Regions from separate parts of the Pseudomonas sp. HD6422 genome, predicted to be linked through region 1. Evidence: predicted binding sites of a transcription regulator. Region 1 holds the regulator's gene; each other region holds the start of a gene.
What was found. The regulator FliA, encoded in region 1, starts transcription of late flagellar genes. The targets are predictions, from matches to a motif close to CTAAAGTTTNNNNNNNNNNNGCCGNTAA.

Region 1 (7,638 bases):
CCTGCCATTGGTCGCGGTGCCCACGACCTGGATGGTCGGGTCGGCCGAGAGGATTTCCGAGACACGGCGGCGGAAGAAACCGGAATCATCCACCACCAGGACCTTGACTGCCATAAACACTCCATTAGCCGGCGCGCCCCTCGCGGGGAGCGCCAGCAGAATCAAATACGCCGCGCCGCGTAACGCTTGAGCATGCTCGGAACGTCGAGAATCAGCGCGATGCGGCCGTCACCGGTGATGGTGGCGCCAGACATGCCGGGGGTTCCCTGGAGCATCTTGCCCAGCGGCTTGATCACCACCTCTTCCTGGCCGACCAATTGGTCGACCACGAAACCGATGCGCTGGGTCCCGACCGACAGGATCACCACATGGCCCTCGCGCTGCTCCTCGTGCACCTGGTCCTGGACCAGCCAGCGCTTGAGATAGAACAGCGGCAGCGCCTTGTCGCGCACGATCACCACTTCCTGGCCGTCGACCACGTTGGTGCGCGACAGGTCCAGGTGGAAGATCTCGTTGACGTTGACCAGCGGGAAGGCGAATGCCTGATTGCCCAGCATGACCATCAGGGTCGGCATGATCGCCAGGGTCAGCGGCACCTTGATGACGATCTTCGAACCCTGGCCCTTGGCCGAGTAGATGTTGATCGAGCCGTTGAGCTGGGAGATCTTGGTCTTCACCACGTCCATGCCGACACCACGGCCGGACACGTCGGAAATCTCGGTCTTGGTCGAGAACCCCGGGGCGAAGATCAGGTTGTAGCAATCCGATTCGCTCAGGCGGTCGGCAGCGTCCTTGTCCATCAGGCCCTTTTCCACGGCCTTGGCGCGCAGCACGTTCGGGTCCATGCCCTTGCCGTCGTCGGAGATCGACAAGAGGATATGGTCGCCTTCCTGCTCCGCCGAGAGCACCACGTGACCGGTCCGGGGTTTACCCGAGGCCTCGCGCTCTTCGGGCATCTCGACACCGTGGTCGACGGCGTTGCGCACCAAGTGCACCAACGGGTCGGCCAGGGCCTCGACGAGGTTCTTGTCGAGGTCGGTTTCTTCGCCGACCAGTTCCAGGTTGATCTCTTTCTTGAGCTGGCGGGCCAGGTCGCGAACCAGGCGCGGGAAGCGCCCGAAGACCTTCTTGATCGGCTGCATGCGGGTCTTCATGACCGCGGTCTGCAGGTCGGCGGTGACCACGTCGAGGTTCGACACGGCCTTGGACATGGCCTCGTCGCCACTGTTCAGGCCCAGGCGCACCAGGCGGTTACGCACCAGCACCAGTTCGCCGACCATGTTCATGATCTCGTCCAGGCGCGCAGTATCGACCCGTACGGTGGTTTCCGCTTCGCTGGCCACCGGCTTTTCCGCCACCGGCGCAGCGGTACGGGCCGGCGCAGCAGGCTTGGCGACCGCTGCCGGAGCAGTAGCAGCCGGCTTGGGTTCAGGCTTGGGCTCGGCCTTGGCTTCAGGCTTGGCCTGGGGCTTGCTGGCCACGGCGGCAGGCGCCGGCGCTGCGACCGCCTCACCGGAGAACTTGCCTTTGCCGTGCAATTGATCGAGCAGCGCTTCGAATTCATGGTCGCTGATTTCGTCACCGCCAGCAGCGGGCTCTGCCGTTGCGGCGCTGGCCGTCGTCAGGGCATCGGCTTGGAAGGTGCCCTTGCCATGCAACTGGTCGAGCAACGACTCGAACTCTTCGTCGGTGATCTCGTCACTGGCCGGCTCTTTGGCGACCGCGGGCGACTCGCTGGCGACCGCTTCGGCACTGAACTGACCCTTGCCGTGCAACTGGTCGAGCAGCGACTCGAACTCGGCGTCGGTGATTTCGTCACCTTCGCCACCGGCAGCCTCGCCCTGCGTGAGCTCAGCAGCAGCCGCTTCGGCCTTGACCGCATCGAGCGAGTCGAGCAGTTGCTCGAACTCGGTGTCGGTGATGTCCTCTTGCGCTGCGGGGGCCTCGAGTACAGCCTCGGGCTCGGCGACCGCGGGGGCCTCGTCGGCCGAAGCTGGCTCTGCCAAGCGCGACAGCGCCGCCAGCAGCTCCGGGGTGGCCGGGGTCACTTCGCTGCGCTCGCGCACCTGGCCGAACATGCTGTTGACCGTATCGAGCGCGGCAAGCACCACGTCCATCAGTTCTGCGTCGACCCGGCGCTCACCTTTGCGCAGGATGTCGAACACGTTCTCGGCGATATGGCAGCACTCCACCAGCTCGTTGAGCTGAAGGAAGCCGGCGCCCCCTTTTACAGTGTGGAAACCGCGAAAGATCGCATTGAGCAGGTCGGCATCGTCGGGCCGGCTTTCCAGCTCGACCAGTTGCTCGGACAGTTGCTCAAGAATTTCGCCGGCTTCTACCAGGAAATCCTGAAGGATTTCTTCATCGGCGCCGAAGCTCATTAAACGTGCTCCTTAAAAACCCAGGCTGGACAGCAGATCGTCGACGTCATCCTGACCGGATACGACGTCTTCACGCTTATCGGCATGAATCTGCGGACCTTCACCCCGAGTCGGATGTTTTTCTTGATCTTTTTCAGCGCGCAGCTGTTGATGGTCATGTTCGATACCGGCAAAGCGGTCGACCTGACTGGCCATCAGCACGAGCTTGAGCAGATTGCTTTCGACTTCGGTCACCAATGCGGTGACCCGTTTGATCACCTGGCCAGTGAGGTCTTGGTAGTCCTGGGCCAGGAGAATGTCGTTGAGGTAGCCGGCGACCTGGCGGTTGCCCTCGGCGCTATGCGTCAGGAAACTGTCGACGCGCTTGACCAGGTCACGGAACTCCGGCGCAGCGACTTCGCGGCGCATGAAACGCTGCCAATCGACACTCAGGTTCTGCGCCTCGGCCGCCAGCTCGTTGAGCACCGGAGTGCCCTGCTCCACCAGATCCATGGTGCGGTTGGCGGCGCCCTCGGTGAGCTTCACCACGTAGGACAGGCGCTCGGTGGCGTCGGTGATCTGCGAAACTTCCTCGGCCTGCGGCATGCGCGGGTCGATCTGGAAGCTGACGATCGCACTGTGCAGCTCGCGGGTGAGCTTGCCGACTTCCTGGTACAGGCCGCGGTCGCGGGTCTGGTTCAGCTGGTGAATCAGCTGCACCGCATCGCCGAAACGACCCTTTTCCAGGCTCTCGACCAATTCCTCGGCATGTTTCTTCAGGGTCGACTCGAACTCCCCCAAAGACGAATGTGATGGTTCCATGGCGCCCCCTGACGTGACTCAGCCGTTGACGCGTTCGAAGATCTTCTCGATCTTTTCTTTGAGCACCTGGGCGGTGAACGGCTTGACCACATAACCATTGACGCCGGCCTGGGCCGCTTCGATGATCTGGTCGCGCTTGGCCTCGGCAGTCACCATCAGCACCGGCATGCCCTTGAGGCGCTCGTGAGCGCGCACCTTGCGCAGCAGGTCGATACCGGACATACCCGGCATGTTCCAGTCGGTCACCAGGAAGTCGTAGTGGCCGCTTTCGAGCATCGGCAGCGCCGTGGTGCCGTCATCGGCTTCATCGGTATTGGTGAAGCCCAGATCACGCAACAGGTTCTTGATGATCCGCCGCATCGTCGAGAAGTCGTCAACGATGAGGATTTTCATGTCTTTGTTCAATTAGACCTCCAAGCAGTCTCAAACGCGCTCGCCTGCGAGCACGCACTCAATCAATTCGGTACAACGGCAAACGACTGCAACGACCCCGGGCTCAACGTGCCCGCCATTCTCCAAGGCGGCTGCGCAGACGCGCGGCGCACTGGCTATGCAACTGGCTGACACGCGATTCGCTGACCCCCAGCACCTCACCGATTTCCTTGAGGTTCAGCTCCTCGTCGTAGTACAGCGCCAGCACCAGGCGCTCGCGCTCCGGCAGGTTGGCGATGGCATCGGCCAGGGCAGCCTGGAAGCGCTCTTCTTCCAAATCCCGCGAAGGCTCGACCTGGCCACTGGCGCCGTCCTCATGCAACCCTTCGTGCTCGCCGTCCTGCAACAGGTCGTCGAAGCTGAACAGGCGACTACCCAAGGTATCGTTCAAAATCCCGTAGTAATCATCGAGACTCAATTGGAGTTCGGCAGCAACCTCGTGATCTTTAGCGTCACGTCCCGTTCTTGCTTCGACGGCGCGCATCGCGTCGCTGACCATGCGAGTGTTGCGGTGCACCGAGCGGGGTGCCCAGTCACCCTTGCGGACCTCGTCGAGCATGGCCCCACGGATGCGGATGCCAGCGTAGGTTTCGAAGCTCGCACCCTTGCTGGCATCGTATTTGTTGGCCACTTCCAGCAGGCCGATCATGCCGGCCTGAATCAGGTCTTCGACCTGGACGTTGGCCGGCAGGCGTGCCAGCAGGTGATAAGCGATACGCTTGACCAGCGGCGCATAGCGCTCGATCAGCTCGTACTGGGCATCCTTGGACGCCTTGCTGTACATCTTGAAGCCGCTGGCGTTCATAACACCGGCCCCGCGCTGCTGGGTTGCACCAGGCGCTCGACGAAGAATTCCAGATGGCCACGCGGGTTGGCCGGCAGCGGCCAGCTGTCGACCTTCTGCGCGATCGCCTTGAACGCCAAGGCGCATTTCGAGCGCGGGAAGGCCTCGTAGACCGCGCGCTGCTTCTGCACCGCCTTGCGCACGCATTCGTCGTAGGGCACGGCGCCGACGTACTGCAGGGCCACGTCGAGGAAGCGATCGGTCACCTTGGTCAGCTTGGCGAACAGGTTGCGCCCCTCTTGGGGACTCTGCGCCATGTTGGCCAGGACGCGGAAACGGCTCATCCCATAGTCACGGTTGAGCAGCTTGATCAGTGCGTAGGCATCGGTGATGGAGGTGGGTTCGTCGCACACCACCAGCAGCACTTCCTGGGCGGCCCGCACGAAGCTGACCACCGAGTCACCGATACCGGCAGCGGTGTCGATGACCAGTACGTCGAGGTTGTCGCCGATCTCGCTGAAGGCCTGAATCAGGCCAGCGTGCTGGGCCGGCGCGAGGTGCACCATGCTTTGCGTGCCCGAGGCCGCCGGTACGATGCGCACACCGTTGGGACCTTGCAGCAGGACATCGCGCAGTTCGCAACGGCCTTCGATGACATCGGCGATGGTGCGCTTGGGGGTCAGCCCCAGCAGCACGTCGACGTTGGCCAGGCCAAGGTCGGCGTCCAGCAGCATGACGCGGCGGCCGAGCTCGGCCAATGCCAGTGACAGATTCACTGAAACATTGGTCTTGCCGACGCCACCTTTGCCGCCAGTCACGGCGATCACCTGTACGGGGTGCATGCTACCCATATCTGTTATTTACCTTGTCTCGCTTGGACCTGGGCCACACGAGGGGCAAGCGTGCAGGCCCCTGGGTGTAGGTACTTTGGTATAGCTGTCTTGCACATGTCTTGCCTTCAACCCGCACGGCGCGGGTTGTGATAGAGATCAGCGAACATGTCGGCCATGGCCTCCTCGCTGGGCTCGTCCTGCATCTGCACGCTGACGGCGCGACTCACCAGTTGGTGCTTGCGCGGCAAGTGCAGGTCGTCAGGAATGCGCGGGCCATCGGTCAGATAGGCCACGGGCAGTTCATGACTGATGGCCAGGCTCAGCACTTCGCCGAGGCTCGCCGTCTCATCGAGTTTGGTCAGGATACATCCAGCCAGGCCGCAGCGCTTGTAGCTGTGGTAGGCGGCCGTCAGCACCTGCTTCTGGCTGGTGGTGGCCAGTACCAGGTAATTCTTCGCAGCGATGCCACGCCCGGCCAGGGTTTCCAGTTGCATACGCAGAGCCGGATCGCTGGCTTGCAGGCCAGCGGTGTCGATCAGCACCACACGCTTGCGCAGCAGCGGCTCCAGGGCCTGGGCCAAGGACTCGCCCGGATCGACATAGGTGACCGGCACGTTGAGGATACGGCCCAAAGTCTTGAGCTGCTCCTGGGCGCCGATGCGAAAACTGTCCATGCTCACCAGCGCGACATTGGCCGGGCCGTACTTGAGCACATAGCGCGCCGCCAGCTTGGCCAGCGTGGTGGTCTTGCCCATGCCGGCCGGGCCGACCATGGCGATCACCCCGCCCTCTTCGATCGGCTCGACCTCAGGCACTTCGATCATCCGCGCCAGGTGTGCCAGCAGCATGCGCCAGGCCTGGCGCGGCTCTTCGATGCCCTGGGTGAGATCGAGCAGTTGTCGGGCGATCGGCCCGGACAGGCCGATGCGCAACAGGCGCCGCCAGAGGTTGGCCTGCTGCGGCTGATTGCCTTGCAACTGCCCCCAGGCGAGCGAGCCGAGCTGCACTTCGAGCAGTTCACGCAGGCCCGAGAGCTCCGAGCGCATGGCATCGAACAGACGCGGGTCGACCGCCGCAGCCGGTGCCGGCGCTGGTGCCACCGGCTCATCGACATGGGGCTCGATCAACGGCTCGGCGGCGGTCAGCGACTGGCCGGCGAACAATTGGCGGTTCCCCAAGGCCTCGCCTTCGCGGCTGGCCAACTCGGCCTGGGCCGAGGCGATACGCGACTGCGTCTTGCGCAGCTCTTCCTCGAGCTCGGCATTGGGTACCCGCGGCGCCAGGGCCGACAGCTTGTAGTCCAGCGCGGCAGTGAGTTCGACGCCACCGGCGATGCGACGGTTGCCGATGATGGCGGCATCGGAGCCGAGCTCATCACGAACCAGCTTCATGGCCTGGCGCATATCGGCGGCGAAAAAACGCTTAACTTGCATAACCCACTACCTCAGCCATTTGGGCCCACGGTGGCAACGATGGTGACTTGCTTGTTGTCCGGTATTTCCTGATACGCCAGAACATGCAAATTCGGTACGGCCAGGCGACCGAAGCGCGACAGCATGGCGCGGATCGGGCCTGCCACCAGAAGGATGGCCGCCTGGCCTTGCATCTCCTGACGCTGGGCCGCTTCGATCAACGAACGCTGCAGCTTTTCGGCCATGCTCGGTTCCAGAAGAACACCTTCTTCCTGACCTTGTCCGGCCCTTTGCAGACTATTGAGCAAAATCTGTTCCAACCTTGGCTCCAAGGTGATCACAGGCAGCTCGGACTCAGTGCCGACAATGCTTTGCACGATGGCGCGACACAATCCGACGCGCACTGCGGCGACCAGCGCGGCGGTATCTTGACTCTTGCCAGCGTTATTGGCGATGGCTTCGGCAATGCTGCGGATATCTCGCACCGGCACCTGCTCGGCGAGCAGCGCTTGCAGTACCTTGAGCAGCCCCGACAACGAAATGACACCCGGCACCAGCTCTTCGGCCAGTTTCGGCGAAGCTTTGCCCAATACCGCCAGCAATTGCTGAACCTCTTCGTGGCCGATCAGTTCGTGGCAGTGCTTCTGCAGGATCTGATTGAGGTGGGTGGCGACCACGGTACTGGCGTCGACCACGGTATAGCCCAGCGATTGCGCCTGGGCGCGCTGACCGACATCGATCCACACCGCCTCCAGGCCGAACGCCGGATCACGCGCGGCAATGCCGTTCAGCGTGCCGAACACCTGACCTGGGTTGATCGCCAGCTCACGGTCCGGGTAGATCTCGGCTTCGGAGAGGATCACGCCCATCAGCGTCAGGCGATAGGCACTGGGTTGCAGGTCGAGGTTGTCGCGAATGTGCACGGTCGGCATGAGGAAGCCCAGGTCCTGGGACAGCTTCTTGCGCACCCCCTTGATCCGCGCCAGCAGTTGACC
Region 2 (7,638 bases), on a different contig from region 1:
GACAAGGATCAGCTTTCCGGCAACCCGGACTGGGACAATTTCGAGCGTGAAACCTGGAGCCTGGGCTACGAGTTCAGCCATCGTTTCAACGACACCTGGCAATTTCGCCAGAACTCGCGCTACCTGCAGTCGCGCATCGACCGCCAGGAAATGTGGCCGGGCACCCTCGACGAGGGTGGCTTCGGTACCACGCTTACCAACCAGGCCTATGATCGCTACAACAAGTCCATCGCCTACTCCCTGGACAACCAACTCGAAGGCCACTTCACCAGCGGCGCGTTCGAAAACACCGTATTGATGGGTGCAAGCCTGGACCGCACCTCGTTCAACCAGGACTGGGACGCAGGCTTCGGCGGCACCATCGATGTCTTCAACCCGGTCTGGGGTGGCAAGCCGAGCACCCCATTCGCGGTGCAGAACGCCCTGCTCGAACAGACCATGTATGGCCTGTACAGCCAGCTGCAAACCAAGGTGGACAAGTGGGTGTTGCTGCTGGGCGGGCGCCTCGACCGGGTCAACAGCCAATTCCGCAACAAGGCCGGTACCCTCAATGCAGAAGCCGACATGGACAGTTGGGACAGCAAGTTCACCTGGCAGACCGGGGTGATGTACCAGTTCGAAAACGGCCTGTCGCCGTACTTCAGTTATTCCACGGCCTTTGCGCCGACCCAGCAGATCGAAAGTAGCAGCGGGCCGCTCGATCCGACCACCAGCGAACAGTACGAAGTGGGTATCAAGTACGAGCCCAAAGGCTGGAACACCACCGTCACCGCTTCGGTGTACGACCTGCGCAAGAAGGACGATGTGCTGTTCGACTCGGCCGTGGGCGATTACCGCCAGATCGGCGCCAGCCGCTCCAAAGGCGTGGAACTGGAACTGAACAGCGACATCACTGAAAACCTCAACCTCACCGCCGCCTACACTTACACGGATTCGCGCATCACCAAGGACGTGGCCGGGTCGCTGTACGAGGACCATCAGATGACCGGCGTGCCGCGCAACCAGGCGTCGGTATGGAGCACCTACCGATTCCGCGACGGCTTGCTCAAGGGGCTCCAGATCGGTGGCGGCGTGCGTCACTTCGACAGCACTTTCGCCTACACACCTGCAACCCTGTACGGCACGCTCGACACCGGCGACGTGACCCTGGTGGACGCCAAGGTCGGCTACGAGATCGACGAGAACTGGTCGGTGGAGGTCAATGCACGCAACCTGTTCGACAAGGAGTACGTGGCCGGCTGCAACAATGCCGGACGTTGTTACTGGGGCGAGGAGCGCACGCTGCTAGGGACCGTTTCGCTGCACTGGTAACCGGTCACTCGCGCAGCAACTACCTAAAGTGCGACAGCCCCCATGAATCATGGCTTGTGGCCTGACGGGCAACCGAAAGCACGATAATCTAGGTGCTTTCGCACTGCCCTACAGGAGTTTCCATGCTCGGCGTCACCGACTACGGCGCGTTCGTCATTGCCTTCATCATCGTCCTGGCCATTCCTGGCCCAGGCAACTTCGCCCTGATCACCGCCACCGGCAAGGGCGGTATCAAGGCTGGCATGGCCGCGACCTGTGGGGTGATCCTCGGTGACCAGGTGCTGTTGTGGCTGGCGGTGGCTGGCGTGGCAACCTTGCTCGCCGCCTACCCTGCCGCGTTCCACGTGGTGCAATGGGCCGGCGCGGCCTACCTGGCGTACCTGGGCCTGCGCATGCTGCTGAGCAAGCCGGGCGGCGCACCGCGCGCCAGCCGCATGGACCACGGCCATTACTTGCGCCAGACGATGATGATCACCTTGCTCAACCCCAAGGCGATCATGTTCTACATGGCGTTCTTTCCCCTGTTCGTCGATCCGGTCAAGCACCAAGGGTTGGTGACCTTCGGCTTCCTGGCCCTGACAGTGGCCGTGGTGACCTTCTTGTACGGGCTGCTCGCCGTGGTGCTGACCCACCTGTTGGCCGAACGCATGCGCGCCAACCCACGCATTGCGAACCTGTTCGAGCGGCTGGCGGGGGTATGCCTGCTGGGGTTTGGCATCAAGCTGGTGGCGATGCGCTGAGGCATTCCCTCGGGAATGGTATTCGGCGTTCAGCCACGCTGCACGATGCGGAAACTGTCCACCAGGCGGCGCAACTGCGCCGAGCGCCCGTCCAAGCGCTCGCACACCTGCAACGCCTGCTGCTGGCTGGCCTGCACCTGTTGATTGAGCGTCGAAATCTCGCCCACCTCGCGACTGATCGACTCGACTACCGTCCGTTGCTGCTCGGTAGCGGCAGCCACTGACTGGTTCATCTCGTCGATATCGACCAGACGCCCGATCACCGTGCCGATACCGTCGCAGGCCTGCGCGATGACCGCCACGCTGCTCTGGGCATGGGCGTGACTGGCGACCATCGCGGCAACCGACTCACGGGCACCAGCCTGCAAGGCTTCGATCATGGTGTGGATCTCCTGCGCCGAGCCTTGGCTGCGATGGGCCAGTTGTCGCACTTCGTCGGCCACCACGGCGAAACCACGACCAGCCTCCCCGGCCCGCGCGGCCTCGATGGCCGCGTTGAGGGCGAGCAGGTTGGTCTGCTTGGCAATGCCGTGGATGACCTCGAGAATCTGGCCGATGGCCTCAGTCTGGCCACCCAACTGCTCCATGCTGGCCCGGGCGCTGTCGACCTGGGCGGCCAGGGCATCCAGCGCAATCGAGCCCTCACCGAGGATGCGTTGGCCTTGCTCGGCCTGGCTACGCGCCTCGGCACTCTGCAGCGAAACGTTGGCAGCATTGCCGGCGATTTCCTGGGCGGCTGCTCCGAGCTGCTCGATGGCAGCGGCGACACTGTCGCTGCGTTGCACCAGAGCGTCTGACTGGTGCAACGTGCTCTGACTGGCCTGGACCACGCTGCGCGCACCTTCATCGACGCCGACGCTGCCGCTGGCGACCTGGCCGATGGTGCTCTGCATCCGCTCGACGAAGCGGTTGAATGCTTGCGCCAGCAGCGACAGCTCATCACGTCCGGCAGCAGGCAGACGCTGGGTCAGATCGCCTTCGCCTGCAGCGATGTCCTGCATCGCCACGGTCATGTGCAGAAGCGGCTTGAGCAGCAGGCGCAGCAACGCGCCAAGGGCCAGCATGACCAGCAGGACGGAAACCAACATGGCGATCATCGCCGAGCGACTGAAGTCACGCAGGGACTGGTAGGCGAGATCCCGATCGACCGATAGCCCGACGTACCAATCTGCCCCCGGCAGGCCCGCGACCGGAATGAAGGTATCGACACGAGCCCGGCCAGCGACTTGATGTTCCTGCAACTGCCGACTGACCTTGAGCGGCTGCGCCGGGTCCAGTTCATCCAGACGGCGGTTGATCAACTCGGTCTGCGGATGCACCAGGATCTTACCGGCACCGTTGACCAGATAGGCATAACCTTTGCCCTGCAGATCGACACTGCCGATGATCTGCACCAGGGTATCGATAGGCATGCCGGCGCCCACTGCCCCCACCAGTTCACCGGAGCGCACCACGGGGGCAGCGACGGCCATGATCATTTCCTGGGTGGCGGCGTTGACATAGGGCTCGGTCAACACACTGTCGTTGCGTGCCTGTACGCGCTGGTACCAGTCGCGCTGGCGAGCATCGTAGCCGGCAGGCATGTCCTGTTGCGGGCGGATGCTGAAACTGCCATCGGCACGCGCGAGGTAAACCATATTGAACGTACTTTTCAGGACATCCTGGTCGAACGCCTGCTCCACCGCCGCCTCGCCGGTATCGGCCGACAGACGTTGCGCCAGGCTTTCCACCAGCAACACACGGCCACCCAGCCAGTTCTGAATGCTCTCGGCAGACAGCGCACCGACTTCGCGGAGCTGGCTCTGCAGCTCGCGAGCCAGCACGCGCTGCTGCCACAGGTAGTTGAACAAGGTGAACGAGGCGAATGCACTGATCACGACCAGGGCAGCGGCCAGCAGGATCTTGTGGCTGAATTTCATCATCAAACGCTCAAAAATGGACCGCGCAGGCAGCTGCGCGGCCAGACATCCCCACCTGCACGTCAGGCGACCCGACCACCCAGGTACAACTCGCTGACTTGAGGATCGTGCATCAACTCGCGGGCGTTGCCGGTCAACGCCACACTCCCCAGCGACAGCACGTAGGCGCGGTCGGAGATCCGCAGGGCCTCCATCGCGTTCTGCTCCACCATCAGGATGGTCACGCCCTCCTGGGCGCGAATCAGCTCGATGGCTTCGAACACTTCCAGCAAGACCTTTGGCGACAACCCCGCCGAGGGCTCGTCGAGCAGCAGCAGACGCGGCCTCGGCATCAGCGCCCGGGCCAGTGCCAGAATCTGCCGCTCGCCTCCGGACATCGACGCGGCCGGGGCGTTGAATTTCTTCGCCAGAATCGGATACGCCGTGCACAGTTCCTCGATGCGTTGCTGATTGTCCTGCTTGCCCTGATGATGGCCGCCCACGTTGAGGTTCTCGGCAATGGTCAGGTTGGCGAAGACATTGTCGGTCTGTGGCACGAAGCCCAACCGGCAGCGACGGATCTTCTCGTGCACCGGCACCCGCGACACATCACGCCCCTCCAGCAGCACCTGGCCTTGGCGCGGCAGCAGGTAGCCGGCGATGGTCTTGAGCAGGGTGCTCTTGCCACAGCCGTTGGGCCCCAGCAAGGTGACGATTTCCTTCGCCTTGGCCTGCAAGGTCATGCCTCGCAGGATATCCACCTCGGTGCTGTAGCCGGCGACGACGTCCTTCACTTCGATCATGGCGCATTCTCCTCGAGGGCTTGTGGGGTATGGCGACCACCCAGGTAGGCCTGGATCACCCGCTCGTTGGAGGCGAGCTTGTCCGGCTTGCAGCTGGCGACGATCTCCCCCCGGTCGAGCACCACGCAGCGGCTGCAGACATCGCGAATGAAGTGCATGTCGTGCTCCACGATGACCAGCGTCATGCCCTGGCTGTTGAGGCGCTTGAGTGCCTGGACAAGATCACGACGCAGGTTGGGATGCACGCCGGCGGTCGGTTCGTCGAGCAGTACCAGTTCAGGCTCACCCATCAACGCGCAGACGATCCCGAGCAGTTTCTTCTGCCCACCCGACAATGCCGATGCGGGTAGATCGCGTACCGCCCCGAGCAATAAAGCGTCGATCAATCCTTCAGCCTTGATCCGAGCTTCTGCCTCGGCGCGGCGCAGCGCCGGCGTACCCAGCAATGTGGCGAACACGCCGTGCTGAGCGGCGCTGGCCGCCAGCGCCACTTCGAAGACCGACATCTTGGTGGGCATCGATGGCAACTGGAACGTGCGAGCGACACCGTGGCGGACGATCCGGTGAGCGGGCAACCGCTCGATGCGCTGACCGCCCAAGGCGATGACACCGCCATCGACCGCTTCGAAGCCGGTGATGCAGTTGAGCAAGGTGCTTTTGCCCGAGCCGTTGGGACCCAGCAGGCCGACGATTTCGCCTCGCTGCACATCGAAGCTGACGTCACGCAGCACCTGATTGCCGCCAAACGCTTTGGCGACCGAACGCACACTGAGCAGGTTGGTGCGAGAAGCACTCATGCGATCTTCCTTACTTTTTCAGGGATCAGGCCTTCGCTGCGCCACATCAGGCAGGCCAGCAGGATCACACCGATCAAGCCCAGACGCAGGGCACCGGCCAAATCGGAATCGAAGCCCAGGTAGTCCTTGGCGAACGGCACCAGGCTGTAGGCAGCCTGGACCAGCAACACGCCCAGCAACACACCGCGCAGATTGCCCAGCCCGCCGATCATCAACATGGTCCAGAGCAGGAAGGTCTCGGAGGCGAGCAGGTAATCAGGGCCGACATAGCTCATGAAGTGGGCGTACAGCGAACCGGCGATGGCGGTGAGCGCGGCACCGGTCATGATCGCCCGCGACTTCAGCGACGTCAGGTCATAGCCCATGCAAGCCGCCAGTTGCGGCTCCTCGCGCATCAAGCGCAAGGCACGCCCGAAGCGTCCATCGGCCAGACGCCGGCACAGCAGCGTGGCCACGCAAAGCAACGCCAGCATCAGTAACAGGAAGCCGCCGCCCTCGAACAAGGTCGGGATGGCGCCTATTCCCTGGGCACCGCCGGTCAGCCAGCCTTCGTTGGTGGCTACCACGCGTAGGATTTCGGCAATGGCCAGCGTGGCGATACCCCAGTAGTCCGAGGCCAGGCTGCGCCCCAACCGTGCCACGCATGCGCCCAGCGCCATGGCCGCCAGTACGCCGATACTCATGCCCAGCCACGCTGAATAGCCCGCCTGCACGGCGATGCCGGTGGCGTAGGCCCCGAGTCCGGCGAAGGCGATATGGCCGAAGTTGAGCAAGCCGCCATAGCCGGCCTGCAGGTTGAGCCCGAGCGCCATCAGCCCATACAGACTGGCGAAGGTCAGCGCTGAAACGAGGAAATCAAACACGGCGGACCTCCCGATCGAACAAGCCGTAAGGCTTGAACAGCAGTGCCAGCAGCAGGATGAGGAACGCTGCACCACTGATGTACGAGACCGGCAGGAAGGCCATCTCCCGACCCACCAGCCAGCCGAAATCGAGGTTGGTGACCAGGGTCTCGGTCAGGGCGATCAACAACGCGCCTGCGACCGCGCCCAGCGGATTGCCCAAGCCTCCGAGAATGGCCGCGGCGAACACCGGCAGCAGCAGATCATGGCCAAGGTTGATATGGGCGCCGGTCGATAGCGCCAGCAGCCCACCGCCGAGCCCGGCGACGGCGCCGCTGGCGAAGGTGACCATCAGGGTGATGCGCGCAGCATGCAGGCCACAGGCATTGGCCAGTGCCGGATTGCCCGCCAGCGCCCGCATGGCGCGGCCCAGGCGGGTATGGAACAGCGCCACGGTGAACACCGCGAGCAACCCCAGGGTCGTGAAGAAGAAGTACAACTGGGTATGAGTGATACGCGCATCGCCCAGCACCAGCGGCGCCTGTAGCGGCAACTGGAACATGCGCGGGAAGCTACCGGCCCAACCTTGGACGGTCGCGACCAACAGCATGGCGATTGCCAGCGAGCCGATCATGGCGATGGCCGGGCCACTTTTGAGCAGACGCTGGAACACCAGGCGCTGCAACGCCAGAGACAGTGCACCGACCAACAGTGCGGCCCCCAGCAACGCCACGGGCAGCGGCACACCGACCCCATTCAGACCGTAGGTCAGGTACGCGCCGAGCATGGCGTATTGCACATGGGCGATATTGGGAAACTTGACCAGCCCGTATACCAGACTGAGGCCGAAAGCGATCAGCGCCAAGTCGGTTGCCCGAAGCAAGGTATCGATCAGGAACTGCAACATGGAAAGCACTCCGCAAGAGCAGGCAGAAACCGCCCGGCGGACCGGGCGGGTGTGTTGCGTAGTTATCGAGGCACGACCTTGCCGCCGTCGTACTTGAGCTTGGCGTAGGGTGGGTCGATACGCTGACGGCCATCGTCGAAGGCGACCTTGCCGGTCACGCCGTCATAACCCTTGCCCACATCCTTGAGCGCGGCCTGCACGGCAGCCGGGTCGGTGGAACCCGCTTTGTCGATGGCCTTGGCCGTCATCAGCACGGCATCGTAGGCATAACCGGTGTACGAGGTTTTCATGCCCTCCTTGTACTTGGCGGCGAACGCATCGGCGTAGGCCTTGCCGGTCG
Region 3 (7,638 bases), on a different contig from region 1:
TTCTTCGCCCCGCTGGCCGGTAGCGTGCCGGCCTTCGCCACCGCACCCGCACTGCTGTTCGTCGCGGTGTTGATGGCTTCTGGCCTGGCGGAAATCAACTGGGACGACGTCACCGAGGCCGCTCCGGTGGTGGTGACAGCCCTGGCCATGCCGCTGACCTATTCGATCGCCAACGGCATCGCCTTCGGTTTCATTGCCTGGACCGCGGTCAAGCTGATCTCCGGCCGCCACCGCGACCTGAATCCGGCGCTGGTGATCCTTTCCATCCTGTTCGTCATCAAGCTGGGCTGGTTCAACGCATGAGTGCCGTCTTCGATCCCTCCTCCTACACTACCCAGCTGGACGCCAAGGTCGCACGCCTGCGCGAGCTGCTGGCGCCCTTCGGCGCGCCGGAGCCGGCCGTGTTCGATTCGCCGCGCGAGCATTATCGCCTACGCGCTGAGTTTCGCCTGTGGCGCGAGGATGGCCAGCGCCACTACGCTATGTTCGCCCCAGGTGAGAAGCACAAGGCGATCCTGATCGACGACTTCCCCATCGCCAGCCAAAGTATCAACGACCTGATGCCGCGCCTGAAAGCCGCCTGGCAGGCCAGCGAAGACCTGAGCAACCGTCTCTTTCAGGTCGAGTTCCTGACTACCCTGGCCGGTGATGCAATGGTCACGATGTGCTACCACCGCCCGCTGGACGAGGCCTGGGAAGTGGCTGCCCGGCAGTTGGCCGACCAGCTCGGGGTGAGCCTGATCGGCCGTTCCAAAGGCAAGCGTGTGGTGATCGGTCGCGATTATGCGGTGGAAGAACTGGACGTGGCCGGGCGCGTGTTCAGCTACCGCCAACCTGAAGGCGCATTCACCCAACCCAACGGCGCGGTGAACCAGAAGATGCTGAGCTGGGCTTACGAGGCCATCGGCGAGCGCGATGACGATCTACTGGAGCTGTATTGCGGCAACGGCAACTTCACCCTGCCACTGGCCACCCGTGTGCGTCAGGTGCTGGCGACCGAGATCAGCAAGACCTCGGTCAACGCCGCCTTGAGCAACCTTGACGAGAATGGCGTGGACAACGTGCGTCTGGTGCGGCTCTCGGCCGAAGAGCTGACCCAGGCACTGAACGAGGTCCGCCCGTTCCGTCGGCTGGAAGGCATTGACCTGAAGAGTTATGCGTTCGGCACGGTATTCGTCGACCCACCGCGCGCGGGGATGGACCCGGACACCTGCGAGCTGACTCGACGCTTCGAGCGCATCCTGTATATCTCTTGCAACCCCGAGACGCTGGCGGCGAACATCGCCCAACTGCAGGACACTCACCGCATCGAGCGCTGCGCATTGTTCGACCAGTTCCCCTATACCCACCATATGGAGAGTGGGGTGTTGCTGGTTCGGCGCTGATCCGGAGATGCCCGGGGCCGCTTAGCGGCCCCGGGTACCACTCAGAAGTCGAAGAACACCGTCTCCCCTTCCCCCTGAATGCGGATATCGAAGCGGTAAGCCGTCTTCCCATCCACTTCGCAACGCTTGGCGATCAAGGTCTCGCGGCGCTGCGGCTGCTCGATCAAGTTGAGCACCGGGCACTTGGCATTGGCCTCGGCCTCATCATCGAAGTACACCCGGGTATGCAGGTGGATGTTGATGCCGCGAGCGAACAGGCTGAGGTTGATGTGCGGTGCCATCGGCACACCTGCGGCGTTGTTCACCACACCTGGCTTGACCGTGTGCACGGTCCACTCACCGGCATCGAAGGTGGTGGCGGTGCGGCCAAAGCTGTTGAAGGCGTTTTCCAGGTTGTAGTCATCCTGGTACTGACCATTGGCGTCGGCCTGCCAGATCTCCAGGAACGAGTCGCGCACCAGGTGCCCGTTACCGTCGTACACGTGGCCGATCAGCAGGATGTGCTCGCCCGGCGCTTCGGGTTTGGCCAGACGGTTCCAGATTTCCTTGTCGCGCTTGGGATTGCCGGCCGCTTCCAGGGCCAGACCGATGTGCACGTAGGGGCCGGCGGTCTGCGAAGGGGTTTCCGGCAGCAGTTCGATTGGCATGGCGGGTTCCTCAGCAGTTTTCGAAGTGGGTCTTGCGCTGGCCGCGCAGCACGATGTCGAAGCGGTAGGCCAGGGCATCCATGGGGTTGGCATGGCCCATGTCGAGCTTGGCGATCAACTGCTGCACTGCTTCGGGATTGGCGATCGACTTGACGATCGGGCACAGCGGGATCAACGGATCGCCTTCGAAATACAACTGGGTGATCAGCTTGGTGGCGATGGCCGGGCCGCTCACCGACACGTGGATATGTGCCGGGCGCCAGTCGTTGGGGCCATTGCGCCATGGGTACGGACCCGGCTTGATGGTGCGGAAGCTGTAGAAACCGTCACGGTCGGTGAGGCAACGACCGACGCCGCCGAAGTTCGGGTCCAGCGGGGCCAGGTAGCGGTCGTTCTTGTGGCGATAGCGGCCGCCGGCGTTGGCCTGCCAGATTTCCACCAGGGTGTTGGGAACCGGCTTGCCGTACTGGTCGAGCACACGGCCGGCCAGGATGATGCGCTCGCCGATCGGCAAGCCACCGTTGTTGAAGTTCAGCAGCAGGTCATGGTCATGGGCACCGAAGCCCAGGTGGGAAAAGTCAGGGCCGGTGGTTTCGCTTACCGACTGCGGGATGCTGACCAATGCCTGGCGCGGCGAGCGGGCAATGGACGTCTTGTAGTCGGGCGTCAGGGCTTTGGGGTGCCAGTTGCGATCACGGATCACGAAGCGGCTGTTGTCCTGGGCGGGCATGCCGTTTTCCTCTCTTGGAATTATGTGAAGCCCCCTCTGCAGGGGACTTGCAGTTTCGAATAGGTTTTCCAAGAGAGAAATTGAATTCCGCGCGCCTTTCCATAACCAAATGGTTATGTATTAGTGCCTTTGGCCCGGGTGAACTAGTCTATGTCTTCATGTTTCACGATTTTGGAGAGCGTTCATGGATTGGCGAAAAGGCCGGCGTAGCGACAATGTCGTCGATGCCCGTGGGGAAGGCGGTGGTGGCGGCATGCGCTTTGGTGGCGGGAAAGGATTAGGCCTGGGGGCCATCCTCTTGATCGTCGGCATCGGCTGGATCACCGGGCAGGACCCATTGCAGATCCTTGGTCAGCTCGCCGGGCAGATGGAACAGCAGCAAGCCCCTACCGCCGTGGAGGGCAAAGCCCCCCCGGCCAACGACGAACAGGCCGAGTTCGTCGCCTCGGTACTGGGCGACACCGAAGACACCTGGAAGGCGCTGTTTTCCCAGGCAGGCAAACAGTATCGCGACCCCAAGCTGGTGCTGTTCAGCGGCCAGGTGAATTCCGCCTGCGGCTTCGCCTCGGCGGCCGTGGGTCCGTTCTATTGCCCGGCTGACCAACGGGTATACCTGGACATGTCGTTCTTCCGCGAGATGGAAACCCGCTTCGCCGCTGCCGGGGATTTCGCCCAGGCCTATGTCATCGCCCATGAAATCGGCCATCACGTACAGACCTTGCTGGGTGTTTCGGCCAAAGTCGACGCCGCACGTCGTGCCGGGCAGCGCATGGAGGGCGACAACGGCCTGTTGGTGCGTCAGGAGCTCCAAGCCGATTGCCTGGCCGGGGTCTGGGCCTACCAGGCGCAACAGCGCCTGAACTGGCTTGAACCCGGCGACGTCGAGGAAGCGTTGAACGCAGCCAATGCCATCGGTGACGACCGCCTGCAGCAACAGGGCCAGGGTCGCGTGGTACCTGATTCGTTCACCCATGGCACCTCCGCCCAGCGGGTGCGCTGGTTCAAGACCGGGTTCGCCCAGGGAGACGTAAACAGCTGCGATACCTTCAGCGCGCGTAGTCTCTGAACGCTCTTGGCCTCCATTCGCGGCGGTTCGCGCCGCGAATGCTTCCGCAAACTCCGCGCAAACGTTTTCGTCTTGTTACATATCTGCTGAAAAAGCGTTTCAGCTTCGCGCTGACCTGCCGATAACTGCTGCACGATTCGGCAGGCTCTCAGAACAACAACGCCCTGCGATCGACGATCAAGTGAGCGAATAACTTCTGGAGAGCGTGCATGAACAGCTGGTTTGCCAATATCAGCGTCAACCTGAAGCTGGGCCTGGGCTTCGGCCTGGTCCTGGTCCTGACCGGCTTGCTGGCCCTGACTGGCTGGAACAGCCTGGGCAGCCTGATCGACCGTAGCAATTGGATGGGCGACATCGGCCAGCTCAATAAAGACCTGACCGACCTGCGCGTGGCGCGCCTGCAATACATGATCGCCAACGGCGACGACGCCGCAGCGGCCAATACCCTGGCCAAGCTGGATGTCTTCAGCAAACAGCAACAACACCTGGTCAGCACCTTCGTCAGCCCAGCCAACGTCAAGCTGCTGCAGGAGCTCGGCGGAACCATCGATGCCTACAAGGTCTCGCTGAACGCCATGCGGGTCGGCTACAACAGCAGCCGGGCCGCCCGCGAGGCCATGAACCAGTCGGCGGCGAGCGCCGACCAGTCCATGGAAGCCCTTACCCAGGATGTAATGACCCGACCGGAAGTCGACAGCGTACGCCTGACCCAGTACCAACTGATCAGCAAGGCTCGCCAGCAACTGCTGCAGGTGCGCATCGACGTGCGCGGCTATATCGCCGACAGCAGCGCCGCCAACGAAAAAGCGGCCCTCGGTCAGCTCGACGCCGCCCTGCTCGGCATCGACGGCCTCAAGCGCCAATTGCCTGACGACTCGACCCGCCTGCAAGCCCTCGATCAGGCCGTTGAGGCCTACCGCGATGCCGTGCGCCAGTTCCGCGATGCCATCGCGCAGATCACCACCGCACGCGCCGAAATGACTGTCCAGGGTGCCGACATCGTCAAGCGCAGCGATGCCCTGTACCAGATCCAGATCGAGCGCCGCGACGCTGAGAGCGCAGAGGCCCGCAGCCTGCAGATCATCGCCACGCTGCTGGCGCTGCTGGTCGGCGTGCTCGCGGCGGTAGTCATCACCCGCCAGATCACACGTCCGCTGCGTGAAACCCTGGAGGCCGTGGAGAAGATCGCCAGCGGCGACCTGACCCAGAACCTGCGCGTGACCCGCCGTGACGAACTGGGCGTGCTGCAGCAGGGCATCAGCCACATGGGTACCACCCTGCGCGAGTTGATCAGCGGCATCCGCGATGGCGTGACGCAAATCGCCAGCGCCGCCGAAGAACTGTCGGCGGTCACCGAGCAGACCAGCGCCGGCGCCAACAGCCAGAAGGTCGAGACCGACCAGGTCGCCACCGCGATGCATGAAATGGCCGCGACCGTTCAGGAAGTGGCGCGCAACGCCGAGCAAGCTTCTCATGCGGCTACCGGCGCCGACGACGAAGCCCGTGCCGGCGATCGCGTGGTGGGCGAGGCGATCAGCCAGATCGAGCGCCTGGCCGAGGAGGTCCATCGCTCCACCGAGGCCATGAACCTGTTGCAACAGGAAAGCCAGAAGATCGGCAGTGTGATGGACGTGATCAAGTCGGTGGCCGAGCAGACCAATCTGCTGGCGCTCAACGCCGCCATCGAAGCGGCCCGGGCCGGTGAAGCCGGGCGCGGCTTTGCCGTGGTTGCCGACGAGGTGCGCGGGCTGGCCCAACGCACGCAGAAGTCGACCGAGGAAATCGAGGAGCTGGTGGCCGGCCTGCAGTCCGGGACCCAGCAGGTGGCCAATGCCATGCAGGGCAGCCGCACCCTGACCGACAGTAGCGTGGAACTGGCGCGCAAGGCGGGTGTATCGCTGGAGAACATCACCAGCACGGTCTCCAGCATCCAGTCGATGAACCAGCAGATCGCCGCGGCGGCCGAGCAACAGAGCGCAGTGGCCGAGGAAATCAGCCGCAGCATTCTCAACGTGCGCGATGTGTCGGAGCAAACCGCTGCGGCCAGCGAAGAAACGGCGGCTTCCAGCGTCGAGCTGGCGCGCCTGGGTGGACATCTGCAGATGCTGGTCAGTCAGTTCCGCGTGTGACCATCTGACCGCATCGCCGGCAAGCCGACGATGCGGTCCTCACTGGCAGCTGTTTACTTGACCACCACGCCCACTCCACGCCCCCGCGGATCAGATGCCGTCTCCAGCTTCTCACCGCTCACCCGGATCGCCTGGATATCGCCCATCTCCCAACCCTGATCTTCCAGCACGTAGCCCATTTTCTTCAGCTCATCGGCCACCGCCCCGGTCAGTGGCGCATAGCTGTCGAAGTAGATGGTGTCCTTGGGCAACAACTGATGGTGCACGCGCTGCGCGGCCACGGCCTTCTCCAGCGGCATATCGTAGTCGTACAGGTTGTTCAGCACCTGGAAGATCGAGGTGAAGATCCGCGAGCCGCCGGGCGTGCCCAACACCAGCACCACCTTGCCATCGCGGGTCATCAGGCTGGGGCTCATGGACGACAGCATACGCTTGCCCGGTTCGATGGCGTTGGCATCGCCGCCGACCACACCAAACACGTTGGCGGTGCCCGGCTTGGCGCTGAAATCGTCCATTTCGTCGTTGAGCAGGAAGCCTGCCCCCTTGACCACCACACCGCTGCCATAGTCGAGGTTGAGGGTGTAGGTGTTGCTCACCGCGTTCCCCTCCTTGTCGACGATCGAGAAGTGCGTGGTCTGGTGCGGCTCCAGCCCCGGCTTGACTTGATCGGTGGCCGAAATCGCCTTGGGGTTGACCTGGGCGGCGCGCTTGGCCAGGTAGTCCTTGGCCACCAGCTGGTCCACTGGCACCTTGGTGAAGCCGGGGTCGCCCAGGTAGTCGGCGCGGTCGGCGAACACACGCTTCTCGATTTCCGCCAGCAAATGGATGTATTGCGCCGAGTTGTGCGCCACGCCCTTGAAGTCCGCGGCACGGTCCTCCTTGATGCCCAGCAACTGGGCCAAGGCCACCCCGCCGGAGCTTGGCGGCGGAGCGGTGTAAACCACGTTACCGCGCCACTCGATGGCGATCGGATCGCGCCACACAGCTTTGTAGTCCTTGAGGTCTTCCTTGGTGATCAGGCCTTTGTCCGCCTGCATCTGCGCTACCAGCAGGTCGGCGGTCTTGCCTTGATAGAATTCGCTGGCGCCCTTGGCGGCGATGCGCTCCAGGGTCTTGGCCATTTCCGGCTGCTTGAACGGCTCACCCACCTTCATGTTGCCGAAGTAGTCGTTGAAGTTGGTCGCGGTCTTGAACATGCCCTGGGCATCGTCGCGGTACTGGTACTGCTTCTGGGCGATCTTGAAGCCATCGCGGGCATAGCCGATGGCCGGTGTCAGCAGCTCGCTCCAAGGTAGCTTGCCGAACTTCTGATGCGCTTCCCACAGGCCCATCACGGTGCCAGGTACCCCTGCGGCGCGGGCGCCGACCAGGCTGAGGTTCTCGATCACCTCACCTTTTTCGTCCAGGTACATATTGCGGGTCGCGGCCTTGGGCGCCACCTCGCGGTAGTCGAGGAAATACGGCTTGCCGTCGACGAACAGGGTCATGAAGCCACCGCCGCCGATATTGCCGGCCTCGGGGTAGGTCACGGCCAGGGTGAAAGCGGTGGCGACCGCGGCGTCCACGGCGTTGCCGCCCTTCTTCAGGATATCGGCGGCCACCTGTGCGCCATATTGATCGGGCGCCGCAATGGCACCGCCTTCCAAGGTCACGGCATAAGCCGAGGAGCAGCTCAACATCG
Region 4 (7,638 bases), on a different contig from region 1:
TGCATAACTTCCACCGCCTGGTAAAAGGCAAGCCGCGTCATCATTTGCTGATGCACCCATTCGACCTGCAGCAACGGCGCTTGCAGGATGGCCAGCGGGTCGTCGTGCGTTCGCGTACGGGGACGTTGGAAGTCGAGGTGCAGGCGTGCGAGGACATGATGCCTGGGGTGGTCAGCCTGCCCCATGGATTCGGCCACGGACGCCAGGGCGTGAGGTTGCAGGTGGCCCAGACGCAACCTGGGGTGAGTGCCAACGACCTGACCGATGAACGTCTGCGCGATCGGGTATCGGGCAACGCGGCGCTCAATGGCGTCCCTGTGCAGGTCGGTGCCGCTTGATGAACGGTAAGGCCGAGCATGCTGATCGGGTTTCCGTTACAATGCGTCACCGTGCCGACATTTGCGTCGGAAAGTTCAGCCGAGGTGCTACATGGATATCATCGAAACGATCAAAGAGCAGATTGCCAACAACACCATTCTGCTTTACATGAAAGGCTCGCCGAATGCTCCGCAGTGCGGCTTCTCTGCGCGTGCTTCGCAGGCCGTGATGGGTTGTGGCGAGAAGTTCGCCTACGTCGACATCCTGCAGAACCCGGAAATCCGCGCCAACCTGCCCAAGTACGCCAACTGGCCGACCTTCCCACAGCTGTGGGTTGCCGGTGAGCTGGTCGGTGGCAGCGACATCATGCTGGAAATGTTCGAAAAGGGTGAGCTGCAGACCCTGATCAAGGACGCTGCCGCCAAGGCCAAGGCTTCCGAAGCCTGATCCTCATTCCCGAGGCATGAAAAAACCCGCCATGAGCGGGTTTTTTCATGCCTCGAGTCAGCGTGTGCGAATCATTCTTCGCCCATCTGCGACTGCAGGTAGTTCTCGATGCCGATCTTGTCGATCAGCCCCAGCTGAGTTTCCAGCCAGTCGATGTGTTCTTCCTCGGACTCCAGAATGTCCTCGAGCAGATCACGCGAACCGAAGTCGCCTTGTGTTTCGCAATGGGCGATGGCCGCCTTGAGGTCGACCAGGCCTTTCTGCTCGATCTTGAGGTCGCACTCGAGCATTTCCTTGGTGTGTTCGCCGATCAACAACTTGCCGAGGTCCTGAACGTTAGGAATGCCTTCGAGGAACAGAATACGCTTGATCAGTTTGTCAGCGTGCTTCATCTCGTCGATGGATTCCTTGTACTCGTGCTTGCCGAGCTTGTTCAGGCCCCAGTCTTCGTACATACGGGCGTGCAGGAAATACTGGTTGATTGCGACCAGCTCGTTTCCGAGGATCTTGTTGAGATGCTGGATGACGCTTACGTCGCCTTTCATTGCGGGTTCCTGCCCTTGAGATGAGTGCCAATGCAGGAAGTTTGAGCCCGATAGTAAGGGCTGTCAAACCTAAGTTCTTGAATAATAAGTGAAAATTAATAGGAATAAGAATGTTTGTGAACCGCGTTGGTAGCCTAACTTATTGAATTTAAGGCATAAAAAAACCGGACGCAGGGTCCGGTTCTTTGAAATCGGGCAATTCAGGCAGCGGTGAATTCCACAGGGTAGGGCAGGGCCGCCTGTTGGCTTACCTGCACACTCGTCAGGGTCTCGCGCACCACCTCTTTGGCCAAGCAAGCGCATTTGCCGCATTGGCTGGCGACGCCGGTCGCGGCTCGAACTTCCTTGTAGCTGCAGCATCCTTCATAGATCGCATCGCGGATCTGGCCGTCGGTCACGCCGACACAAAGACACACATACATAAAGTCGGACCATCGCTGGTTGAGTCGATGGGTTGGAGAGTAATGGTAATGAGAATGCTTGTCAAAGGGCTTTGCGGGAGCGCCGTGCTTGAGCGACCGGCGGTTCGATTCGGCCTGTCATGAGAAGCCGTGTATGATGGTCGGCCTTTGTTGGATGTCTGGCCTTTCCGCTTGGCCCGGCAAACGGTTCTTCACCCTCATCAGGAGATTACAATGAGCGTACTCGTTGGCAAACAAGCCCCCGATTTCACCGTCCCGGCCGTCCTCGGTAACGGCGAGATCGTCGACAGCTTCAACCTGGCCTCGGCCATCAAGGGCAAGTACGGCCTGGTGTTCTTCTACCCGCTGGACTTTACCTTCGTCTGCCCGTCCGAGCTGATCGCCCTGGACAACCGCATCCCTGACTTCGCCGCCCGTGGCGTGGAAGTGATCGGTGTCTCGATTGACTCGCACTTCACCCACAACGCCTGGCGTAACACCCCGGTCAACAATGGCGGCATCGGTCAGGTCAAGTACACCCTGGCTGCCGACATCTCCCACGAAATCTGCAAGGCCTACGACGTCGAGTCCGAAGGCGGTGTAGCGTTCCGTGGTGCCTTCCTGATCGACAAGAACGGCGTTGTCCGTTCGCAGATCGTCAACGACCTGCCACTGGGCCGTAACATGGACGAGCTGCTGCGTCTGGTCGACGCCCTGCAGTTCCACGAAGAGCACGGCGAAGTCTGCCCTGCCAATTGGAAGAAAGGCGACCAGGGCATGACCGCTTCGCCAGAAGGCGTCGCTGCTTACCTGAGCGAGAACGCCGGCAAGCTGTAATTGCCGAGCGCATAAAAAAACCGGCCTCGATGGCCGGTTTTTTTTGCTTCAAGGTGCAGCTTCAATCGTTGAAGTCGCGCCAGCCGCCCATTTCTTTCCAGCGGTTGACGATGCCGCAGAACAGTTCGGCGGTCTTCTCGGTATCGTAGCGTGCCGAGTGCGCCTCACGACCATCGAAGTCGATATCTGCGCTCTGACAGGCTCGCGCCAATACGGTTTGGCCATAAGCCAGTCCGGCCAGGGTGGCTGTATCGAAGCTGGAGAACGGGTGGAACGGATTGCGCTTGATGTCGTTGCGTGCCACTGCCGCGTTGAGGAAACCCAGGTCGAAGCTGCTGTTGTGGCCGACCAGGATTGCCCGCTTGCAACCGTTGGCCTTGAGCGCTTTGCGCACGCCACGGAAGATGTCGGTCAGGGCGCTTTCCTCGCTCACTGCCATGCGCAGGGGATGGTCCAGCTTGATGCCGGTGAACTCCAGCGCTGCCGGCTCGATATTGGCGCCTTCGAACGGCTCGACCCGGAAGAAATAGGTGTGCTCCGGGAACAGGAAGCCTTTCTCGTCCATGCCGATGGTCACCGCGGCGATTTCCAGCAAGGCATCGGTGGCGCTGTTGAAGCCGCCGGTCTCGACGTCCACCACTACCGGCAGATAGCCGCGGAAGCGTTCGGCCATGGGGTGGCGTGAAGCGCTGCCCGACTGGACATCCTGATCGTCTTCGTAGAGGTCTTCGCTCACGCGTTGTCCTCCAGCAGGCGCCAACGCAGTTGCTCGCCCGCGCGCAGCGGCACCACGGTCTGCTCGCCGAACGGCAGGCTGTCCGGGGCGGTCCACTCCTCGCGGACCAGGGTGATGGTGTCGGTGTTCGCCGGCAGGCCGTAGAAGGCAGGGCCGTGGAGGCTGGCAAAGCCTTCGAGTTTATCCAGTGCGTTGCGTTGTTCGAACGCTTCGGCGTACAACTCGATCGCCGCATAGGCGGTGTAGCAACCGGCGCAACCGCAGGCGTTTTCCTTGGCGTGGCGTGCGTGCGGGGCGGAGTCGGTGCCCAGGAAGAACTTCGGATTGCCGCTGGTGGCCGCGTCCAGCAACGCCACCTGGTGGGTGTTGCGCTTGAGGATCGGCAAGCAATAGAAGTGCGGGCGGATGCCGCCAACCAGCATGTGGTTGCGGTTGTAAAGCAAGTGTTGGGCGGTGATGGTGGCGCCGACGTTGGCCGGGGCCTCGCTGACGAACTGCGCGGCGTCGGAGGTGGTGATGTGCTCGAACACCACCTTCAGGGTCGGGAAACGCTCGACGACACGGCGCAGATGCTCGTCGATGAAGCGCTTCTCGCGGTCGAACACGTCGATCTCGCTGCGCGTGACTTCACCGTGCACCAACAACGGCATGCCAGTTTCGGCCAGTGCCTCGAGCGCGGGGAAAATATTGTCGATGCTGGTCACGCCGGAGTCGGAGTTGGTGGTGGCGCCGGCCGGGTACAGCTTGGCGGCGTACACGAAGCCACTGGCCTTCGCTGCACGGACGTCCTCTGGGCTGGTGCGGTCGGTGAGGTACAGCACCATCAGCGGCTCGAAGCGGCTGCCGGCCGGGCGAGCGGCGAGGATGCGCTCGCGATAGGCGCCGGCTTCTTCGGCATTGCGTACCGGCGGAACCAGGTTGGGCATGATGATGGCACGGGCGAAGGTACGCGCCACATCGCCAACGGTATGAGGCAGGACGGCACCATCACGCAGATGGATGTGCCAGTCGTCGGGACGCAGGAGGGTCAGGCGATCGGACATTGGGGATTCCAGGCGGGTCGAACTCAAGGACCAATGCTACCGGAAAACCCTGGGCCGAGCACGGGCTTCAAGTTTTCCGCCAAGCGCCCGATAGCCTCCAGGTAAGCCGTCAAATAAGTGGAGCCGCCCGTGCGCCAGCGTTATCTAGCCCTGTTCACCTTGTTCGCCAGCATTCCGGCGGGCGCGCTGACCTTCCAGACCCGCATGGAAAATGTCGCCTGGACGGTCGAAGGCGATCAGTTCGAATGTCGCCTGATCCAGCCGATCGACGGCTTCGGCAGTGGCGAGTTCGTGCGTCGGGCAGGTGAACAGCCGGTGTTCCAGCTGCGCTCGGCCAGCAATGTGCTGGGTGCCGGCTCTGCCACCTTGCTGGCAGCGGCCGCGCCTTGGCAGCCGGGGCGTGGCGATGTCAATTTGGGCGTGGTGCGCATGTCCCGCACCGGCGTGTTGTTCACGTCATCCCAAGGCCAGGCCAGCCGATTGATCAATGGCCTGCTCGATGGGCGCAGCACGGTGGTGCGCAATTACACCGGCGAAGGCGGCAGGGCAATGGAAGTGCGGGTGTTGCCAGTCAGCTTCAGCAAAGCCTACAACGACTATCAAGCCTGCGCGGCCAAGATGCTGCCGATGAACTTTGACCAGATCCGCCAGACCCAGGTCGGCTTCCCCGGTGGCGGTATCGAGCTGGATGCCTCGGCTCGGGCGCGGCTGGACGTGATTCTCGATTACCTGAAGGCCGATCCTTCGGTGAATCACATCGAGCTCAATGGTCACTCCGACAACAGCGGCAACCGCTTGACCAACCGCGATACCTCGCGCCGACGCGCGCTGGCCGTGGCCGATTACTTCAAGGCCCATGGCGTGCCGGAAGAGCAGATCGTCGTGCGCTTCCATGGGGAGCGCTATCCGCTGGTCAGGAACAACAGTGCCGCGAACCGGGCACGCAACCGCCGGGTGAACATCGAGCTCGATCGCGTGGCGCCGGTCGAGAAGCCCGCTCAACCCGCCCAAGCGGCGCCCGCGGCCGACGCCAAAGCCTCGCAACCGCCAGCGAAATCGTCCTGATCGGCCGTCCGTCGCACCTTCGACAGATACTGTCGCTTTGTCGTCAGAAGCTGTCGCCCCACTGTAAATTCGTGCGCAAGACCGGTAGAATCGACCGCTTTCCGTACAACCCCGTGGAGTGATGGCATGGCGGACGTAAAAAAGGTCGTACTGGCGTATTCCGGCGGCCTTGATACTTCGGTGATTCTCAAGTGGCTGCAAGATACCTACGACTGCGAAGTGGTGACCTTCACCGCTGACCTGGGCCAGGGCGAAGAGGTCGAGCCAGCCCGCGCCAAGGCCCAGGCGATGGGCGTCAAAGAGATCTACATCGATGACCTGCGCGAAGAATTCGTGCGTGACTTCGTGTTCCCGATGTTCCGCGCCAACACCGTCTACGAAGGCGAGTACCTGCTGGGTACTTCGATCGCCCGTCCGCTGATCGCCAAACGCCTGATCGAAATCGCCAACGAAACCGGCGCAGACGCCATTTCCCATGGCGCTACCGGTAAAGGCAACGACCAGGTTCGTTTCGAGCTGGGTGCCTACGCACTCAAGCCAGGCGTCAAGGTCATCGCCCCATGGCGTGAGTGGGACCTGCTGTCCCGCGAGAAGCTGATGGACTACGCCGAGAAGCACGGCATCCCGATCGAGCGTCACGGCAAGAAGAAATCGCCTTACTCGATGGACGCCAACCTGCTGCACATCTCCTACGAGGGCGGTGTCCTGGAAGATACCTGGACCGAGCACGAGGAAGACATGTGGCGCTGGAGCGTCTCCCCGGAGAACGCCCCTGACCAGGCGACTTACATCGAGCTGACCTACCGCAACGGTGATATCGTCGCCATCGACGGCGTCGAGAAGACCCCGGCGACCGTGCTGGCCGATCTCAACCGCATTGGTGGTGCCAACGGTATCGGTCGCCTCGACATCGTCGAGAACCGCTATGTCGGCATGAAGTCCCGTGGTTGCTACGAAACCCCGGGCGGCACCATCATGCTCAAGGCCCACCGTGCGATCGAATCGATCACCCTGGACCGTGAAGTCGCTCACCTCAAAGACGAGCTGATGCCCAAGTACGCCAGCCTGATCTACACCGGTTACTGGTGGAGCCCGGAGCGTGTGATGCTGCAGCAGATGATCGACGCTTCGCAGGTCAACGTGAACGGCGTAGTGCGTCTGAAACTGTACAAGGGCAATGTCACCGTGGTGGGTCGCAAGTCCGACGACTCGCTGTTCGACGCCAACATCGCGACCTTCGAAGAAGATGGCGGCGCCTACAACCAGGCTGACGCCGCTGGCTTCATCAAGCTCAACGCTCTGCGCATGCGTATTGCTGCCAACAAGGGCCGTTCGCTGCTCTGAGGCATTGCTGCTGTACCGACCCCGGCTCAGGCCGGGGTTTTTTTTTGTGTCTGCCCCAGGCCGCTCAGAGCGTTTCCGCTGTCGCCTCACCGGGCAATTTGCTAAGTGAAAAATGGATGCATTGGCGTGTCTCAAGGTTGCAGAAAACCCACTGGCAGGTATGCCCACCAGGCTGAGCCAGGGAGTGACAGATTTGGCTCTCGATCATTCGTTGCGCTGCAGGTCCTGTCAGTGTAACGGTGAACGGCGCGCTGGACGCTGCCTCGCTGGCCTCTATCATTCGCTCGGCGAGCGCATCGCGGCTCGCTTGATTGCGTTTCGCAGTGGCCTGGCGCGGGTCAGGCTTGTAGAACGATTTGTAGTTGAAGTTCAGCGTAATGAAGAACAGCGCCGTCAGGAAAAAGGGGAAGCCCACCAGAAACCAGGTATACAGCGCTTGGCTGTGTTCGCTGAGAAACGGCAATGTAGCCAGCGCGGAAGCCTCGGCTATCCCGGCGAAGATCGCAATGATCGTGAGTGGGGCGACTGGTTGTAAACGGGCCAAGGATACAGCCTCCGTCAGTGTGTCCGACTATCGATAGCCCTTATGTCGGCCGCACTGAAGTGCCAAGGCTTTCCTGTAGCTGAACGCTTTCCCGGTAACTTTCCAACGTTGAAGCGGAAACGAAAAATCCTTCACGCCGGTGCTGCTATGGCAACTGGGCCGGTTCCCGTAGCTTTGTTAGCGTTTAGTCAGTTCATGGAAGAAGTGGAAAACAGATTGTTTTCCATGAGTCGCGTGTAGGAATTTTCTCTGAGTTATGTAGGTTTTATCTATTCGTGCGTTTAAGCAGGGGATGGTTACGCGCTTAGGGGGGTTGCTCGGTTATTGTGGCGGCTCGTGACTAATAAAATCGTTGAAT

Region 2: a site for FliA is predicted at 2,733-2,760, ahead of KY379_RS27485 (methyl-accepting chemotaxis protein). Genes of this name have one in related genera too.
Region 3: a site for FliA is predicted at 3,926-3,953, ahead of KY379_RS01395 (methyl-accepting chemotaxis protein). Genes of this name have one in related genera too.
Region 4: a site for FliA is predicted at 4,394-4,421, ahead of KY379_RS18870 (flagellar protein MotY). Genes of this name have one in related genera too.

The regions. Positions count from the first base shown of each region.
Region 1 covers NZ_JAHWIW010000032.1:8,562-16,199, forward strand. Annotated here, with positions in the region: gene KY379_RS21145 (chemotaxis response regulator protein-glutamate methylesterase) at 1-114, opposite strand, end outside; gene KY379_RS21150 (chemotaxis protein CheA) at 162-2,381, opposite strand; gene KY379_RS21155 (protein phosphatase CheZ) at 2,394-3,182, opposite strand; gene KY379_RS21160 (chemotaxis response regulator CheY) at 3,201-3,575, opposite strand; gene fliA (RNA polymerase sigma factor FliA) at 3,679-4,419, opposite strand; gene fleN (flagellar synthesis regulator FleN) at 4,416-5,258, opposite strand; gene flhF (flagellar biosynthesis protein FlhF) at 5,357-6,664, opposite strand; gene flhA (flagellar biosynthesis protein FlhA) at 6,676-7,638, opposite strand, start outside.
Region 2 covers NZ_JAHWIW010000035.1:45,235-52,872, forward strand. Annotated here, with positions in the region: gene KY379_RS22250 (TonB-dependent siderophore receptor) at 1-1,311, shown strand, start outside; gene KY379_RS22255 (LysE family transporter) at 1,434-2,051, shown strand; gene KY379_RS27485 (methyl-accepting chemotaxis protein) at 2,081-2,638, opposite strand; partial or broken gene KY379_RS27490 (cache domain-containing protein) at 2,951-3,973, opposite strand; gene KY379_RS22265 (ABC transporter ATP-binding protein) at 4,033-4,752, opposite strand; gene KY379_RS22270 (ABC transporter ATP-binding protein) at 4,749-5,549, opposite strand; gene KY379_RS22275 (branched-chain amino acid ABC transporter permease) at 5,546-6,412, opposite strand; gene KY379_RS22280 (branched-chain amino acid ABC transporter permease) at 6,405-7,298, opposite strand; gene KY379_RS22285 (ABC transporter substrate-binding protein) at 7,361-7,638, opposite strand, start outside.
Region 3 covers NZ_JAHWIW010000002.1:17,801-25,438, reverse strand. Annotated here, with positions in the region: gene KY379_RS01420 (NCS2 family permease) at 1-303, shown strand, start outside; gene trmA (tRNA (uridine(54)-C5)-methyltransferase TrmA) at 300-1,385, shown strand; gene pcaG (protocatechuate 3,4-dioxygenase subunit alpha) at 1,427-2,032, opposite strand; gene pcaH (protocatechuate 3,4-dioxygenase subunit beta) at 2,043-2,762, opposite strand; gene KY379_RS01400 (neutral zinc metallopeptidase) at 2,947-3,828, shown strand; gene KY379_RS01395 (methyl-accepting chemotaxis protein) at 4,038-5,957, shown strand; gene ggt (gamma-glutamyltransferase) at 6,011-7,638, opposite strand, start outside.
Region 4 covers NZ_JAHWIW010000026.1:35,220-42,857, forward strand. Annotated here, with positions in the region: gene KY379_RS18835 (molybdopterin oxidoreductase family protein) at 1-338, shown strand, start outside; gene grxD (Grx4 family monothiol glutaredoxin) at 430-765, shown strand; gene bfr (bacterioferritin) at 837-1,310, opposite strand; gene KY379_RS18850 (bacterioferritin-associated ferredoxin) at 1,511-1,732, opposite strand; gene KY379_RS18855 (peroxiredoxin) at 1,946-2,548, shown strand; gene rnt (ribonuclease T) at 2,610-3,221, opposite strand; gene pyrC (dihydroorotase) at 3,281-4,327, opposite strand; gene KY379_RS18870 (flagellar protein MotY) at 4,457-5,392, shown strand; gene KY379_RS18875 (argininosuccinate synthase) at 5,519-6,736, shown strand; gene KY379_RS18880 (hypothetical protein) at 6,801-7,280, opposite strand.